Humidesulfovibrio mexicanus: one gene and its partner. Each later gene encodes a partner of the first gene's protein in a complex. Links are inferred from orthologs where the notes say so. Each region holds a gene or a part of one and is shown in the gene's direction. Other genes may lie near its edges.

Region 1 (7,525 bases):
ACTCCTCAAGGGCGCTTTTGCGTTGCGGTCCGTCCTGATGCCGGGCAGGACGCTCAAGGGGGTCATCCCCAGGGCCGAAGCCCTCGTCCCGCTTGGTCTCCATGCCGTCGGGATCGCGCAGGCCGTGTGAGATGTATTCCAGCACGTCCAGGCGCGAGACGCCCTGGGAAGTGAGGAAGTGCACGGCGAAGGAATCCTCTTCCTCGAACATCGCCGCGATCACGTCGCCGACCTCCACAAGATCCTTGCCGGAGGATTCCTTCTGCCACACGGCCCGCTGCATCACGCGCCGTACGCTCAACGTCTGCACCACCTCGGTGTCGGCATCCGGGGGCAGGGCGTCCATATGGTCGCGGAAAAATCCTTCGAGCTGGCTACGCAGCCTCTCGACGTTCGCCCCGCAGGCATCCAGGATGTTGCTGCCCACTGGTTCGTGGATCATGGCGTACAGCAAATGCTCCAAGGTCAGGTATTCATGGCGGCGGCGGCGGACCTCGTGGAACGCGCTGGTGAGTACGGCTTCAAGCCCCTTGCTCAACATGACCTCAAACCTCCTCAAGGCTGGCCCGCAGTGGATACCCTGCGGCCTTGGCCATGGTGTGAACCGTGTCCACCTTGGTTTCGGCTACCTCCGCCGTGTACACGCCGCACATGCCAAGTCCCTGCTTGTGCACGGCCAGCATGATGCGCATGGCCTCCGGCTCCGCCTTGTGGAACACGCGCTTGAGCACATGCACCACAAATTCCATGGTGGTGTAGTCGTCGTTGTGGAGCAGCACCTTGTAGCGCCTCGGCTCCCGCGTCTCGCTTTCGAAGTCCAGGCCAGGAGCCTGCCTGGTTTCCGTTGATCCGCTCATGGTCTCAATGCATCCTGCCGCTGGGGGTTTTCCACATGTCCTACATCATAGCAATTTGGCGGCGTTTGTCGAGGGGGGGCGCGTCACCCCAGGCCAAGCTCCCTCCGGGAGGCTTCATCGAACACAAAGGAGGGGTCGGGCGCCAGGCCGGTGCACAGACGCCACTGCCGGTTGAGCTCATGGTAGGTTTCGCGGCTGGCCTTGTCCAGGTCCAGACCCAGCGCGGCCGCACAGGCGAGAATATCCTGTTCCCCGCCCTCGATCTCCACAAATCGCCCAAATGGAAGCGTGTCCAGGCAGACCTCGCAGTCCATAAACGACCATGATTCCCGGAATTTTTCGTAGCGCAGGGCAGGGATGAGGCCCAAGTCGGCGAAAATTGCGGAAGTCGCCACGGCATCGGTCACCTCGGTTTCGTCTTCGCGGCAGGTCTTGGCCGGTCCTGGCGCATTGACCGGGGTTTTGGCGGTAAGGATGTGGCGTCCGCAAAATTCGCGCAGGCGCAGCAGGATGCCCTTCGCCTTGAGCCCACCACTGGGATCGTCGAACACAACATTGGACTCGAACCCAGCGCCGTGGGGCGTAGCGCCCTGTTCGGCCAGGAGCGCGCGCAGCGCGACATGGTCGGCGTCGATGAATTTCAACTCGGTTTCAATGCCCATTTTCCACTTTTCTCCCTGAACGCCTGCTGCTAGGGTTCGCATCGCGCCGCAAGGCGCACAAAGGAGTAATGATGCAAAAGCACCTGGTGCTTGGCTTGGCCGGGGCCGCTGGCACATTGGCCAGATTCTGGCTCGGCGGGGTGGTGCAGCGTTTGGCTGGCGAGGCGTTTCCGCTCGGCAACTTCGTGGTGAACGTGAGTGGCTGCCTGTTTTTCGGGTTCGTGTATGCAATAGTGGAAAGCAGAAGCGGCCTGCCGGGGGAACTGCGCCTCTATGCGTTGACCGGGTTCATGGGCGCGTACACCACGTTTTCCACCTACATGTTCGAGTCCGTCGCCCTCATGCAGCACGGGCAGTGGCTTTCTGCCGGGATCAACCTGGCCGGGCAGACCGCGCTTGGCGTGGCGTGCATGGTGGCCGGACTGGCACTTGGCAGATTTTTCTAGGGCAATTCCTTCCGTCCGGCAGGCGGGCAGAGACGCCTACCCGGCGTTGCTTTCGGTTCCCACGATGGGGGCGTGCTGGGCCAAATCGTAGAACCCGCGCAAGGCAAAGCCAAGATTGAAGTGCGGAATACGTTCGAAATGGATGAAGCCGATGCTTTTGCCCTCTGTCAGGTCGGAAAGGGCCACAAGGCCGATGGGCACGGGGAAGGGAATCGGCGCACTGAAGACGCCAGAGAGACGGCTTGCATAATGCTCCTTGAGGTAGGCCACGGCCTTGTCGCGTTCTTCGACCGTGAGGGCTTCAAGCACCACATGGCGGCTGCCGGACGCTTCCGGGGCCTCGCTCATGTTTTGCGCGGCGAGGAGCTTGTCCCAGTCCACAGCTTCCTCTTCCTCCGGGTCCCAGGCGCTGCGGAACAGGTGCACTTCGACATCGCGGCGGCCCTTGAAGCTTTTTATGGTCATGGAGAGGGCATAGGCGCGGTCAATGGGCAGGGGACGATCTGGAGCGATGAGCGTAATGTCCATGGGCAAGCCTCCGGCGAATTTCGTGAACGCAATGTAGCCCTTTCGTCCAGTCGGCACAAGGGCATATCCTGGAAGCGGAGCGGATGCGATGCGCACATCTTTTGAACTGGTGAGCGATTTTGTCCCCAGGGGCGACCAGCCGCAAGCCATCAATGAGCTTGAGGCGAACATCATTGCCGGGGTGCGCGATCAGGTGCTGCTCGGCGTCACCGGATCGGGCAAGACCTTCACTGTGGCCAATCTCGTGGCCCGGCTCAATCGCCCGGCGCTTGTCCTGGCCCCGAACAAGACTTTGGCGGCCCAACTCTTCAACGAGTTCAAGGGGCTGTTCCCGCACAACGCAGTCGAGTATTTTGTCAGCTATTATGACTATTACCAGCCGGAAGCCTACCTGCCGCACTCGGACACGTACATCGAGAAGGACAGCTCCATCAACGACGACATCGACAAGCTGCGCCACGCCGCCACCCACGCCCTGCTTACCCGGCGCGACGTGCTCATTGTGGCTTCCGTGTCCTGCATCTACGGCCTGGGAAGTCCGGAGTACTACGCAAAGATGATCATTCCGGTGGAGACCGGGCAGCAGTTGGGCATGGAGGAGCTTATCCGCAGGCTGGTGGAAGTGCATTACGAGCGCAACGACATGGACTTCCACCGCGGGTCGTTTCGCGTCCGCGGAGACGCCCTGGAACTGATCCCGGCCTACAGCCGGGAAAAGGCCCTGCGTCTCACCTTTTTCGGCGACGAGATCGAGAGCATTCAGGAGACCGATGCCTTGACCGGCCAGGTGCTTGCCGTTTTGCGCAAGACGGTCATCTATCCCGGCAGCCACTACGTGTCGGACCAGGACAACCTCAAGCGCGCCACGGACGCCATCCGCGACGAGTTGCAGCAGCGCTTGGCCCAGTTCACGTCCCAGGGGCGGCTTGTGGAGGCCCAGCGCCTGGAGCAGCGAACCATGTTCGACCTGGAGACCATCGAGGAGCTGGGCTACTGCACCGGCATCGAAAACTACTCCCGCCACCTGGACGGCCGCGCTCCAGGGCAGCCCCCCGCAACCCTCATCGACTATTTCCCGGACGACTTCCTGTTCTTCATCGACGAAAGCCACATCACCGTCCCCCAGGTGGGCGGCATGTTTAATGGCGATTTTTCCCGCAAGAGCACGCTCGTCGATTTCGGTTTCCGTCTGCCCAGCGCCCTGGACAACCGGCCCTTGGACTTCGAGGAGTTCAAGCAGCGCCTGGGGCAGGCCGTGTACATTTCGGCCACGCCCGGCCCCTGGGAACTGGAGCGCAGCCAGGGGCTGGTGGTGGAGCAGGTGATCCGGCCCACCGGCCTTGTCGATCCGGAGGTGGACATCCGCCCGGTGGCGGGCCAGGTGGACGACATTCTTGGCGAATGCAAGGCACGCGTGGTTAAGAGCGAGCGCGTGCTGGTGACCACCCTCACCAAGCGCATGGCCGAGGATCTGACCGACTACCTGAACCAGATGGGGGTACATGCCCGCTATCTGCACTCGGACGTGGAGACCCTGGAGCGCATGGCCATCATTCAGGCCCTGCGCGCGGGCGAGTTCGATGTCCTGGTGGGCATAAACCTTTTGCGCGAGGGATTGGACATTCCGGAAGTTTCCCTTGTTGCCATTTTGGATGCGGACAAGGAGGGCTTCCTGCGCAGCACGCGTTCGCTCATCCAGACCTTTGGCCGGGCGGCGCGAAATGTCGGAGGCCGGGTGTTGCTCTACGCCGACTCCGTTACGCCTTCCATGCGCGCAGCCCTTGACGAGACGGCACGCAGACGAGAAAAGCAGCTTGAGTACAACAAAGAGAACGGCATCGTACCCAAGACCATCACCAAGGGGCTGGACAACATCCTTGGCGCACTTGCGGCCCACGCCGTTCCCGAGGGGCAGGACGCCAGTGCGGCCGCTCCAGACGATCTGTTGCGTGAACTGGATCCCAAACGTCTGAAAAAAGAGATCGGCCAGCTTGAGCGGGCCATGCGCGAAGCCGCCAAAGAGTTGGAGTTCGAACGCGCGGCGGAACTGCGTGACCGGGTGCTGGCCTTGCGCGAGCGGCTGTTGCAATTGGGAGACTGAATGGCCACCTTGGTTGACATCACTCGTCTACGCGCCCTCAAGGACAAGTGGGGCCCGCTTTTCCAGTTCCTGTTGGGGCTGGTGCTCATGGCCTGCATATTCGCAGGCGGCGTATGCGTGTACATGTTCATCGAGGGCTGGGGGTTCGTCGACAGCTTCTACATGGTGGTCATCACGCTTTCCACGGTGGGCTTTGGCGAAATCCAACCCTTGTCCGACCGGGCCAGGCTGCTCACCTCAGGCATCATCATCCTTGGCGTCGGCAACTTCGCGTACATCGTCGGGTCATTTTCGCAGATGCTTGTTGACGGGCACCTGCACAATCTTTTGTGGAGGCGCAAAGTGCAGCGGCGCATAAACAGGCTTGAGAACCACTACATCATCTGCGGTTTCGGGCGCATCGGCGGCGTGGTGGTCCAGGAGATCCTCAAGGTCAGCCCGGATGTCGTGGTCATCGAACACGATCCGGAGCTTGTCGAGCAGCTCAAACGCGATGGAATCATGCACCTGCAGGGCGACGCCACCAACGATGCGTTGCTGATCGACGCTGGGATCCAGCGCGCCAAATCCATCGTCACCGCCCTTACGGACGAGGCGGCCAACGTCTACGTGACCCTCACGGCCCGGCAGCTGAATCCCAAGATTTCCATCATTGCGCGCGCCAACAACGCCTCGCACATCACCCGGCTGGAGTTCGCCGGGGCCGACCGGGTCGTGCTGCCGCACCTCATCGGCGGGGTGCGCATGGCCCATACCGTGCTACGCCCGACCGTGACGGATTTTCTCGATCTGGCTGTGCGCGGGAATATCGACCTGCAACTGGAGCAGCTCGTCATCACTCCGGGCTCCCGCTACGTGGGCGTCTCACTGATGGATTCGAACATCCGCAAGGACTATGACCTCATTGTGGTCGCCATCAAGCGGGAGGATGGGCAACTGGTGTTCAACCCTGGGCCGAGGGAGGAACTGCGCAGCGGCGACACCCTCATCAGTCTGGGGCGGCCATCGGAACTGCAACGCATCGGAGAGCATTTGTGAGCGAGGGCAAAGCAACGATGCGGGAACGTGTTTTGGAACTGCGCCAGGAGCTGGAGCACCACAATTACAGGTATTATGTGCTCGACAGCCCGGAAATATCCGATGCGGAGTACGACGCAACATTTCGTGAGCTGGCCCGTCTTGAGGGCGAGTACCCGGAGTTCGATGATCCCAATTCCCCGACCCGTCGGGTAGGCGGCACGCCCGCCGAAGGTTTCGAGGCCCACCGGCACGCCTTGCCCATGCTTTCCCTGGACAACGCCATGAATCTGGATGAATGGCGCGAGTTTGCGGAAACCAAGCTGGTGAACGCCTTTCGGGACGCACTGGCCGAGGTCGCCCTTGCGGACATGGAGGCGGCGTTCGGTCGCCCCTTCGTCACAGGGGGCGACCCCAGAAAGGACGTACGCAAGGACCTGGCTTCCAAGGTGCGCGCGCTCATCGGCGCGACCCTGCTTTCCGGGGCTGGCTGGGACGCCCTCTTCGACGGCGTGTTGCGTCTGTGCCCGCGCAGGCCGGGGCAAGGGTCTCATTGGTCGGGCGGTCTTCTCGGACTTCCCGGCTTGGAATCCCACGCCCAAACAGGCCGGAGTCTCCCCGGTTTGCGAGGGATTGCGGCCGAAATCGGCCCGGACCCCATCGCCGCACTGTCCGAGTTCTGGGTTGAGCCCAAGATGGATGGCCTGGCAGGCGAACTTACTTACGAAGATGGCGGTTTCGTTGTAGGCTCCACCCGTGGCGACGGCGAGACTGGCGAGAATGTGACCGCCAATTTGCGCATGGTGCCCAGCGTGCGCGGCAGGCTGCTCGCCACTGGATCGTCCCTGCCGCAGGTGCTTGATGTGCGCGGCGAGGTGGTGATGGCCGTGAAGGATTTCGAGGCTCTCAACGCGGAGCAGGAGCGTGCGGGGCAGAAGCCGTTCGCCAACCCGCGCAACGCCGCTGCGGGTTCAATCCGCCAATTGGACCCGAATGTGGTGGCGTCGCGGCCGCTGCGGTTCATGGCCTATGGCATCGGGCGGACACAGTGGCCCGATGGCGGCGACCCTGGCTGGGGCACACAGGAGCAGATCATGCGCGGCGTGGCGAGCCTGGGGCTGGCCACCGCGCCGGAAGCCAGAGTCTGTACATCGGCGGAGGAGGTTGCGGGTTTCTACCTGGATCTTCAAGCCAGACGGCATCTGCTTCCTTTTGAAATCGATGGCGTTGTCGCCAAGGTGAACCGTGTGGCCGTGCAACGGCTGCTTGGACAGACCGCGCGCGCCCCCCGCTGGGCCCTGGCCTTGAAGTTTCCACCAGAGCAAGTGCCGACCACGCTTTTGGCCATAAACATCCAGGTCGGCCGAACAGGGGTGCTGACCCCCGTGGCGGAGCTTGATCCCGTGCGTGTGGCAGGAGTGGTGGTCTCCAGCGCAACGCTCCACAACGCGAGCCACATTGCCAGGCTTGATGCGCGAGTGGGCGACAGGGTGGTCATCCAACGCGCAGGCGATGTGATCCCGCAGGTTGCCGAGGTGCTTGATCGGAACGCCTCGGAACATCTTTCGCGACCGCCTTTCGCTTTTCCGTCCCTGTGTCCCGTTTGCGGCAGCGAGGTGGTGGCAGAGGACAAAATCACTTACTGTCCCAACCACGCTTGCGCCGCCCGGGTGGTGCTCGGCATCGTCCATTTCGTATCCAAAGCCGGGCTGGACATGGACGGAGTGGGCGAGAGGTGGATCGAGCGGCTGGCTCAGTCCGGTGTGCTGGAATCCCCGGCCGATCTGTTCGACTCTGACCGGATCAACACCGAAAGCCTGCAACGCTTCGAGCGTATGGGCGCAAAGAGCGCGGAGAACTTCGTCAACTCCATCGAACAGGCGCGCACGGGCGCGACCCTGGCCCGCTTCATCG
Region 2 (7,575 bases), 310 kb from region 1 along the record:
GCTGGCAGGAACATCCCTCCGAGGCCTTGGAGGCCGAAAACGAAGCCATTTCCCGCGTTCTGAAAAGCTTCGACCGCATGGGAGCACTCATCGGCGGCACCATCCGCGTGGCGGGCAAGGTCATTGCCTACACTGTGGGCGAACAGCTCGACCGCGACACCATCGTCATCCACTTCGAGAAGGGCGACACGCGGTTCAAGGGCGTGTACCAGGCCATCAACAAGCATTTCCTGGCTGCGCAGCAAGGCCGCTTCACCCTTGTAAACCGTGAGCAGGACCTGGGCGACGAGGGCCTGCGCAAGGCCAAACTTTCCTACAACCCGGTGCAATTCATGAAAAAATATGAAGTTGAGCTGGTATAGCAGCATCACTCCGGCCGCGCCAGCACCTGGCCGGGTGCTCCGGGGACACCCTCCGGGGGCCAAAGGGGCTTCGCCCCTCTGGACTCCCGTTATGGCTGAAACGCTCCAGCTTGCCCGGCCCAGTGTCTCCTCCCTGCGCGAATCCACGGGGCCTTGCCCCGGAGATTCGCGGCTTGGCGGGTCCAGGGGGCGCTGCCCCCTGGCCGCCGGAGGCATATTCAGCCTTTCCTCCCCCTTCCCCCCCGCCCGGCCATGAGCTCTTCCGCCCGCCCTCGCCTCGTCGTTCTCGGACTGGACGGCCTGCCGCTCGCCCTGGCCCGTGCCCTGGGTCCCGAGCTGCCCAACCTTGCGCGCCTGCTGCCCCATGCCCGCGCCATTGAAAGCGAGCTTCCGGAACTCTCGCCCGTCAACTGGACGAGCTTTTTCACGGCCGAGGGGCCGGGCGTCCACGGGGTGCACGGCTTCACCGTGCTGGACCCGCAGGCCTACACCCTGCGCATCGCCAATTTCGCAGACGTGCGCACCCCGACGATCTTCGAGCGCCTGGGCCGTGCCGGACTCGTGTCGCGGGTGCTGAACCTGCCCAACATGGCCCCGGCCACCCCGCTCAAGGGAATGCTCGTGGCGGGCTTCGTGGCGGAGAGCCTCCGGCAGGCTGTGTTTCCGCCCTTCCTGCTGGGACCGCTCACCGCCGCGGGATATGTGGTGGAAGGCGACACCACGCGCGGTGCTTTTGACCCGGAGCACCTGCTTGGCCAGCTCAGGCTTTCGCTTTCCGGGCGGCGCGCGGCCCTTGATCTGCTTTGGCCGGACCTTGCCTGGGACCTGTTTGTGTGTGTGCTGACGGAAACGGACCGCCTGTTCCATTTTCTGTTTCCGGCCGTGGAAGACGCCGCGCATCCGCTGCACGGGGACTGTCTGGCCTTCCTGCGCCAGTGGGATCAGGCCATTGGCGAGGTGCTGGACCGCTTCGACGCGCTGCCGGAGCCCAAGCGGCTGGTGAGCTTCGCGGACCACGGCTTCTGTCGCCTGGAGGCCGAGGCCGACCTGAACCGCGTGCTCTTCGAGGCCGGGTTTCTCAAATACGCACGCCCCCCAAGGGATGAATGGGACGCCGGGGTCATTGGCGAGGAAACCCTGGCCTTTGCCATGGATCCTGGCCGCATAGTGCTGCACCGGCGCGGGCGCTTCGCGCGGGGCCGCGTGGGTGATGCCGACGCCCCGGCCCTGCTGGCCGATCTGCGCGCCGTGCTGCGCGGTCTTTCGTGGCGGGGGCGCACGGTCATGGAGCAGGTGCTCGACGGTCCCGAATTGTACGGAACCACGCACGCACCGGACCTCGTCTGCGTTCCCCAACCCGGCGTGGACCTGAAGGCGCGCTTTGACCGCGCGGAGATATTCGGGCACTTTGGACGCCAGGGAATGCACAGCCCGCAGGACGTGTTCTTCGCGGACACTCGGGACGACGGCCGCCCCGCGCGCCTGCGCGACACAGGGCGTTTGGTGCTGGAGCATTTCGGACTTTGCGATACACAGGACAAGCGGAGCACCATCATCCTATGAGCATAGATTTCGAGCGGGAGCTCAATCCCGCCCAGCGCGAAGCCGCCCTGCACATGGGCGGGCCGGTGCTGGTCATCGCGGGCGCGGGCAGCGGCAAGACGCGCACCATTGTCTACAGGCTGGCGCATCTGGTGGAGACGCACGTTTCGCCGGAAAACATCCTGCTCTTGACCTTCACCCGCCGCGCCGCGCAGGAGATGCTTCTGCGCGCCGGGCATGTGCTGGGACGACCGCTCACAGGGGCCAGCGGCGGCACCTTCCATTCCTTCGCCTACTCCGTGCTGCGCCGCAACGCCTTTGACGCGGGTTACGAACAGGGCCTCACGCTCATGGACAGATCCGACTCCGAGGATCTGCTGGGTGAACTCAAGGCGCACCTGGACCTCGGCAAGGGCGACCGCTCCTACCCGAAGCGCGCCACCCTGGCCGACATCATCACCAAGAGCCGCAACAAGGAGCTTTCCATCGGCGGCATCCTGGACCGCGAGGCCTACCACCTGCTGCCCTATCAGCCGGACATCGAGCGCCTGGCCGAGGAATACGCCAGGGCCAAGCGCGCCCAGGGGCTCATGGACTACGACGACCTGCTTTTCGAACTGGAGCGCCTGCTGGTGGAGCGCCCGGAAATCCGTGACGGCCTGAGGCGGCGCTACCCCTTCGTCATGGTGGACGAATACCAGGACACCAACCTGGTGCAGGCGCGGCTGGTGCGGCTGTTGACCGGAGAGGCGGGCAACGTCATGGCCGTGGGCGACGATGCCCAGTCCATCTATGCCTTCCGGGGCGCGGTGGTGGCCAACATCCTGGACTTCCCGCAGCATTTCCAGAACGCCCGGGTCATCCGCCTGGAGCAGAACTACCGCTCCACCCAGCCCATTCTGGACCTCACCAACGTCATCCTGGCGGGCGCGCAACAAAAGTTCGACAAGCAGCTCTTCACCGAGCGCGAGGGCGGGGCACGGCCGCGCATCCTCCAGACCCTGAGCGACCAGTCCCAGGCCACCCAGGTTGTCGGGCTCATTGTGGACATGGCCTCCCGCCACCCATTGCACGAGATCGCCGTGCTCTTCCGCGCGGGCTACCAGTCCTATCCGCTGGAAGTTGCCCTCACCCGCGCCGGGCTGCCCTACCGCAAGTATGGCGGCGTGCGCTTCAACGAGGCCGCGCACGTGAAGGACCTGCTGGCCTACCTGCGCCTGGCCGCCAACCCGGCGGATCTGCTGGCCTGGCAGCGCGTGCTGGGATTCCTGAAGGGCGTCGGTGTCAAGACCGCGAGCAAGATCGCACAGGCCATATTGGGCGGAGACGCCAAGGGCCTGGACAAACACGTAAAACGCTTCCCCGACCTGCCGCCGCTATTGGCCGAGCTGGACGCCCTGCGCAAACTGGCCCACGCGCCCGCCGCCGCGCTGGACCGCGCCATGAGCTTCTACGCGCCCAGCCTCTCGACCCTGTATCCCGACGACTATCCCAAGCGCCAGGCCGGGCTGGAGCAGCTGGCGCAAATCGTGGTCAATTACGCCAGCATAGAGGATTTCCTGGCCGACCTGTGCCTGGACGGCGCCAAGGAGGAGGAGGAGCGCGCCGAAAACGCTGTGGTGCTCTCCACCGTGCATTCGGCCAAAGGGCTGGAATGGCGCGGCGTCATCATCATCGACCTGGTGGAGGACCGCTTCCCGTCCAAGAAGGCGCTGCAAAGGCAGGAGGACATGGAGGAGGAGCGCAGGCTGATGTACGTGGCCTGCACTCGGGCCAAGGACGAGCTGGCGCTCATCGTGCCGGGCTCGGTGTTCAACCGCTTCAACAACTGCCGCGAGCCCGCCGTGGTGAGCCCCTTTGTGGCCGAACTGCCGGACGCCGTGGCCGAACGCTTCGTGGAGACCTACACCGGCGGCCTGCGCAGAAAGGACGAACAGGTGCGGCCCGGCGCCATGACCCGCGACGATGGCTACCTGCCGCCGGTGGTCTGCCCGGAGCCGCCACGCAAGCCGGACTACGAGCCCGGCGCGCGGCCGGTGAGCGCGGCAGCAGCACCACGCGCGCAACACGCCGCAGCGCCGCCGCCGAAATCCTCCATGGATGCCGCGCAGTCCAAATTCGGGCTGTGCGAGCACAAAATTTTCGGGCAGGGCAAGATCATCGCCGAGATTCCACCGGACAAATACCGCGTGAACTTCCCCGGCTTCGGGCTCAAGGTCATCGTGAAGGACTACGTGAAGCTGTTGTAGCGCCCCCTAGCCTTTGCGCGCCGACACGGCCTGGAGCGAACACCAGATGAAGCCCTGCACGTCGATGCAGTCGCGCGGGGCCATGCCGCCGCGCCGCTCCAGCACACCGGCCACATAGCGCACAAAATCCTGCATCCGGGAATAGCTGCGCCAGTTGGGTCGCGAATCGTAACCGATGTCGAAGGCGTAGGCCTTGGCCGCCTCCTGCATGTTCGACGGCTTGACGAAGGGATGCCGGTCGGGGTGGGCGAGGAAAAGAAAATAGGTCGCCGTGGTCCACTTGAGTGCGTCCAGTTCCTCCAGTACGGTGGCAAAGGCCTCGAAACGGGGGCCGAAGTCACCGTCCCCGTAGAGCACATCGAAAAACGCCGTCGCAAAACGGCGCTGCTCGGCCTCCCCACGCTTCAGCCCATCGCTCAAGGCCATCTTCTCGTTGGGGAAAATGAGGTTCGTCTTGCTCACAAGGCGCTTGGCGCGCTCGCACACCTCGGCGTGAGCGCCCTGCGCAAGCAGGGACGCCAGTTCACCGGATGAGCACAACTCGGCCATCTGCGCTGCGGCGGCAACCTTGTATTCCCGCTCGGAGGACAGGTACGCGGGGTCCTCGAACCCCTGCGTGAAGGCGTCCGTGAACGCCTTCTCCAACTGCAAAAACGAGCGCACGCCCCGCACGTCCGTCCGGGCATCGACCCGCGAAAACAGCGGGTGCCTCTGCGGAGCGGATGCCGCAAGCAAAACGTCCATGGGCATCAGCCGGACGCCGCCGAATTCAAACAAGACCTGACGCTTGCCCTGGTCGCCCAAGGCCAGCACCTTGCCTGTGCCCCAGTCCGGAACCTTGCTGTTCGTCACATACGACCCAACGGGAAAAGGCGCTTCGCTCATTGTTGTCCTCGCGGGCCGTGGCGGCTCGACGGTTCTGCGTTTCCTGCCTGCGCAGGCGTATTGCCCATGTGGGGCCAAGCGGCGGCCATGGCCCGTCCCGGCCTTGAGCCATCGCCCCGGAAGGGTTGTCCTACTCCACTCCGAAACGAAAGGCAAAGCCGATGCGGCGTATCAGCCCAACACGGCTAGCCTTTCATCTGCTGCGGCGGGGAAGGCTGCGGCACCTCGTCGATCTGCCCCGCGCCCATGTGCGCTTCGGCATACTGCCTGTACACGCCGGTCTTGAAGAAGAGGTCGAAGACCTCCGGGTCCATGTGCCGGTCCTTGACCATGAAGCCCATAATCTTCATGGCCTGAGAGAGCTTCATGGGCTCCTTGTAGGGCCGGTCCTTGGCGGTGAGGGCCTCGAACACGTCGGCCACGGCCAGGATGCGCGCTTGGAGCGAAAGCGCCTCGCCGCCGATGTGGTTGGGATAGCCGGTGCCGTCGAGCTTCTCGTGGTGCGCCCCGGCGAATTCCGGCACGCGAGCCAGGCGCTTGGGGAACGGCAAGCGCGAGAGCATGTCGATGGTGACCACCGTGTGGTCTTCGATGATCTTGCGCTCGGCATCGGTGAGGGTGCCTTTGCGGATGCAGAGATTCCGGACCTCGTCCTCGGTGAGCCAGGGCTTTTCCTCGTCGCCGTCCTTATAGGTGCGCGCGGCGATGGCCTTGACCCGCTCGATGCGCTCGTCGCTCATGAACTCGCCGGGCGTGTTGCAGGAGACGATGTAGGCGAGGTCGTCCTCCAGTTCCTGCCTGCGGCGCTCCATTTCGTCGGTGACGGCGAACATCTCTTGGCGCGAGGCCCCGCTTCCGGCCAGCTCAAGCAATTTCTCCAGCAGTTCTGCCTGGATGGCCTTGCCGATGAGCCTGAAGCGCGTTTGCACAAGGTCGATGCGGTCCACTATGGCCTCGAGCTTGGTGGCCTTGTCCACCACATGCACCGGGGTGGTGATCTTGCCCACGTCGTGCATCCAGGCGGCGAGCTTCAACTCCTCCATTTCGTTCTCGTCGAAACGCACGTTCTGGAAGGGGCCGTCCTGCTGCGCGTTCACGGCCTCGGCGATGCGCATGGTCAAGTCCACCACGCGGTCGATGTGGCCGCGGGTGTATGGGCTCTTGGCGTCGATGGCCGCCGCGATGCTTTGCATGAAGGAATACAGCAGGGCCTTCAGGCCGTTGATGAGCTGGGTGTTGGTGAGGGCCACGGCGGCCTGGCTGGCCAGGGACTTGACCGCCGCCAGGCCGACGGAAGAGAAGGCCGCGACCTCTCCCGTGCGCTTGTCCTTGGCGTTCAAGAGCTGCAGCACGCCGATGATCTCGTCTTCGTGGTTCTCCAGCGGGATGACGAGCATGGAGCGTGAGCGGTAGCCGGTGGAGGAATCGTAGCGGCGCGTGCCGCTGAAATCGAAGCCCTCCGCGCAATACACGTCCTCGATGTTCACGACCTCTCTGGTAAGGGCCACATGGGAGGACACGTTGGCGTGGTTCTCCTCGCCCGCCTCGGTATACAGGTTCACCGGGGGCAGGGTGATGGGGTTGCCGCTTGCGCCGCCAAGGCGCACATTCATGGTGTCGTTCTGCAGCACCACGAATTCGAGCTTGCGGCCGGTGTCGTCCACTATGTAGAGGGTGCCCGCGTCGGCCAGGGTGATGGAACGCGCAAGGCTTACGATCATCTCGAACAGGCGGTCGCGGTTCTGCTCGCCGGAGAGCGCCAGGCCGATGTCCGTCAGGTGGCGCAGGTGCTCGCGGAGACGGGCGGCGTGGGCGCGCAGTTCCTCAAGCCCGGCATGGTCGAGGTCCAGATCGGCGTCGAAGCCGTTTCCCTGCTTCTCCGGTGGTTCGGAGCATGACGCCCCGCTCGTCTCCGCCATTGGCTCCCCCTTCGGACGTCGAGTGGACCAAAGGCCGCCTGCGCAAAACGCCGCGCGCGGCTCATCCAGTCACCTAGCACGGATCGCGGCGGCGGGGAAAGGGGGGCAAGGCACGGTTGCCCCAGGAATTGGAATGGAGTACAAGGCCCAATGTCGCGTGGGGCACAGTCTCCGCGCAGTCCGCCCACAGGGAGCTTTCGTGTCGGCATCCGCCCATCAGCAGCGCATTCTCACCGCCATTCTCGCCGTGTCCCTGGTGGCCCTTGCCCTGTGGCAGGGCGGCGTGTTCGTCCTGGCGGTCCTGGTGGCGGTAAGCGCCCTGGGCCAGTGGGAGTTCACGGCCATGTTCCGCCCCGGCCCGGAACACAGGCCCCTGCGGCTGACAGGCATGGCCCTTGGCCTGGGCCTGCTTCTGGCCGTGCGCCTGGCCGGGCAGGAGTATCTGGCCTGGGTGCTGGCCGCCTGCTTCTGGTTTCTGGCCCTGCGCTTTTTGCTGCGCTACGGCCGCGACCAGGAAGGCGCCGACTTCCACGATGAACTGATCCTCATGGCCGGGCTCATGTATCTGCCGCTCATGCTCCAGTTCTGCCTCTCCCTTTCCACGCCGGAAATCGTCCT

What was found.
Region 2: the proteins of uvrB (region 1) and CHB73_RS01950 are in contact, whole or in part, in a crystal structure (PDB 7EGT), measured with the Thermus thermophilus proteins. The link is inferred for Humidesulfovibrio mexicanus from one-to-one orthologs. Residues at the interface, in WP_096411307.1 of Thermus thermophilus: Glu23, Leu25, Arg26, Asp27, Gly28, Glu29, Arg30, Phe31, Arg55, Glu326, Asp327, Phe328, Glu379, Ser382, Gln383, His398, Gly400, Arg401; in WP_096412145.1 of Thermus thermophilus: His654, Arg656, Phe657, Gln666, Asp668, Glu669, Lys680, Arg681, Leu682, Ser683, Lys685, Tyr686, Ala687.

The regions. Positions count from the first base shown.
Region 1 is NZ_FZOC01000001.1:100,170-107,694, reverse strand. Bases 2,122-5,087 are described here. They hold uvrB (excinuclease ABC subunit UvrB), read left to right. Parts: upstream 2,122-2,581; coding sequence 2,582-4,594; downstream 4,595-5,087. Other genes in these bases: CHB73_RS00580 (potassium channel family protein), read left to right, coding at 4,595-5,087; CHB73_RS00590 (hypothetical protein), read right to left, coding at 2,122-2,493. Also shown: ATP-dependent Clp protease ATP-binding subunit ClpA, read right to left, coding at 1-541; CHB73_RS00605 (ATP-dependent Clp protease adaptor ClpS), read right to left, coding at 546-857; CHB73_RS00600 (class IV adenylate cyclase), read right to left, coding at 941-1,519; CHB73_RS00595 (fluoride efflux transporter FluC), read left to right, coding at 1,591-1,965; more of CHB73_RS00590, read right to left, coding at 2,002-2,121; more of CHB73_RS00580, read left to right, coding at 5,088-5,632; NAD-dependent DNA ligase LigA, read left to right, coding at 5,629-7,525. UniProt on the Escherichia coli protein: The UvrABC repair system catalyzes the recognition and processing of DNA lesions. A damage recognition complex composed of 2 UvrA and 2 UvrB subunits scans DNA for abnormalities.
Region 2 is NZ_FZOC01000001.1:407,726-415,300, forward strand. What follows is about bases 1,522-4,537. They hold CHB73_RS01950 (ATP-dependent helicase), read left to right. Parts: upstream 1,522-1,921; coding sequence 1,922-4,153; downstream 4,154-4,537. Other genes in these bases: CHB73_RS01945 (alkaline phosphatase family protein), read left to right, coding at 1,522-1,925; CHB73_RS01955 (hypothetical protein), read right to left, coding at 4,160-4,537. Also shown: CHB73_RS01940 (DUF2156 domain-containing protein), read left to right, coding at 1-362; more of CHB73_RS01945, read left to right, coding at 615-1,521; more of CHB73_RS01955, read right to left, coding at 4,538-5,038; CHB73_RS01960 (HD family phosphohydrolase), read right to left, coding at 5,224-6,957; CHB73_RS01965 (phosphatidate cytidylyltransferase), read left to right, coding at 7,157-7,575. UniProt on the Escherichia coli protein: A helicase with DNA-dependent ATPase activity. Unwinds DNA duplexes with 3'-5' polarity. Translocates on single-stranded DNA with 3'-5' polarity. Initiates unwinding more efficiently from a nicked substrate than double-stranded DNA.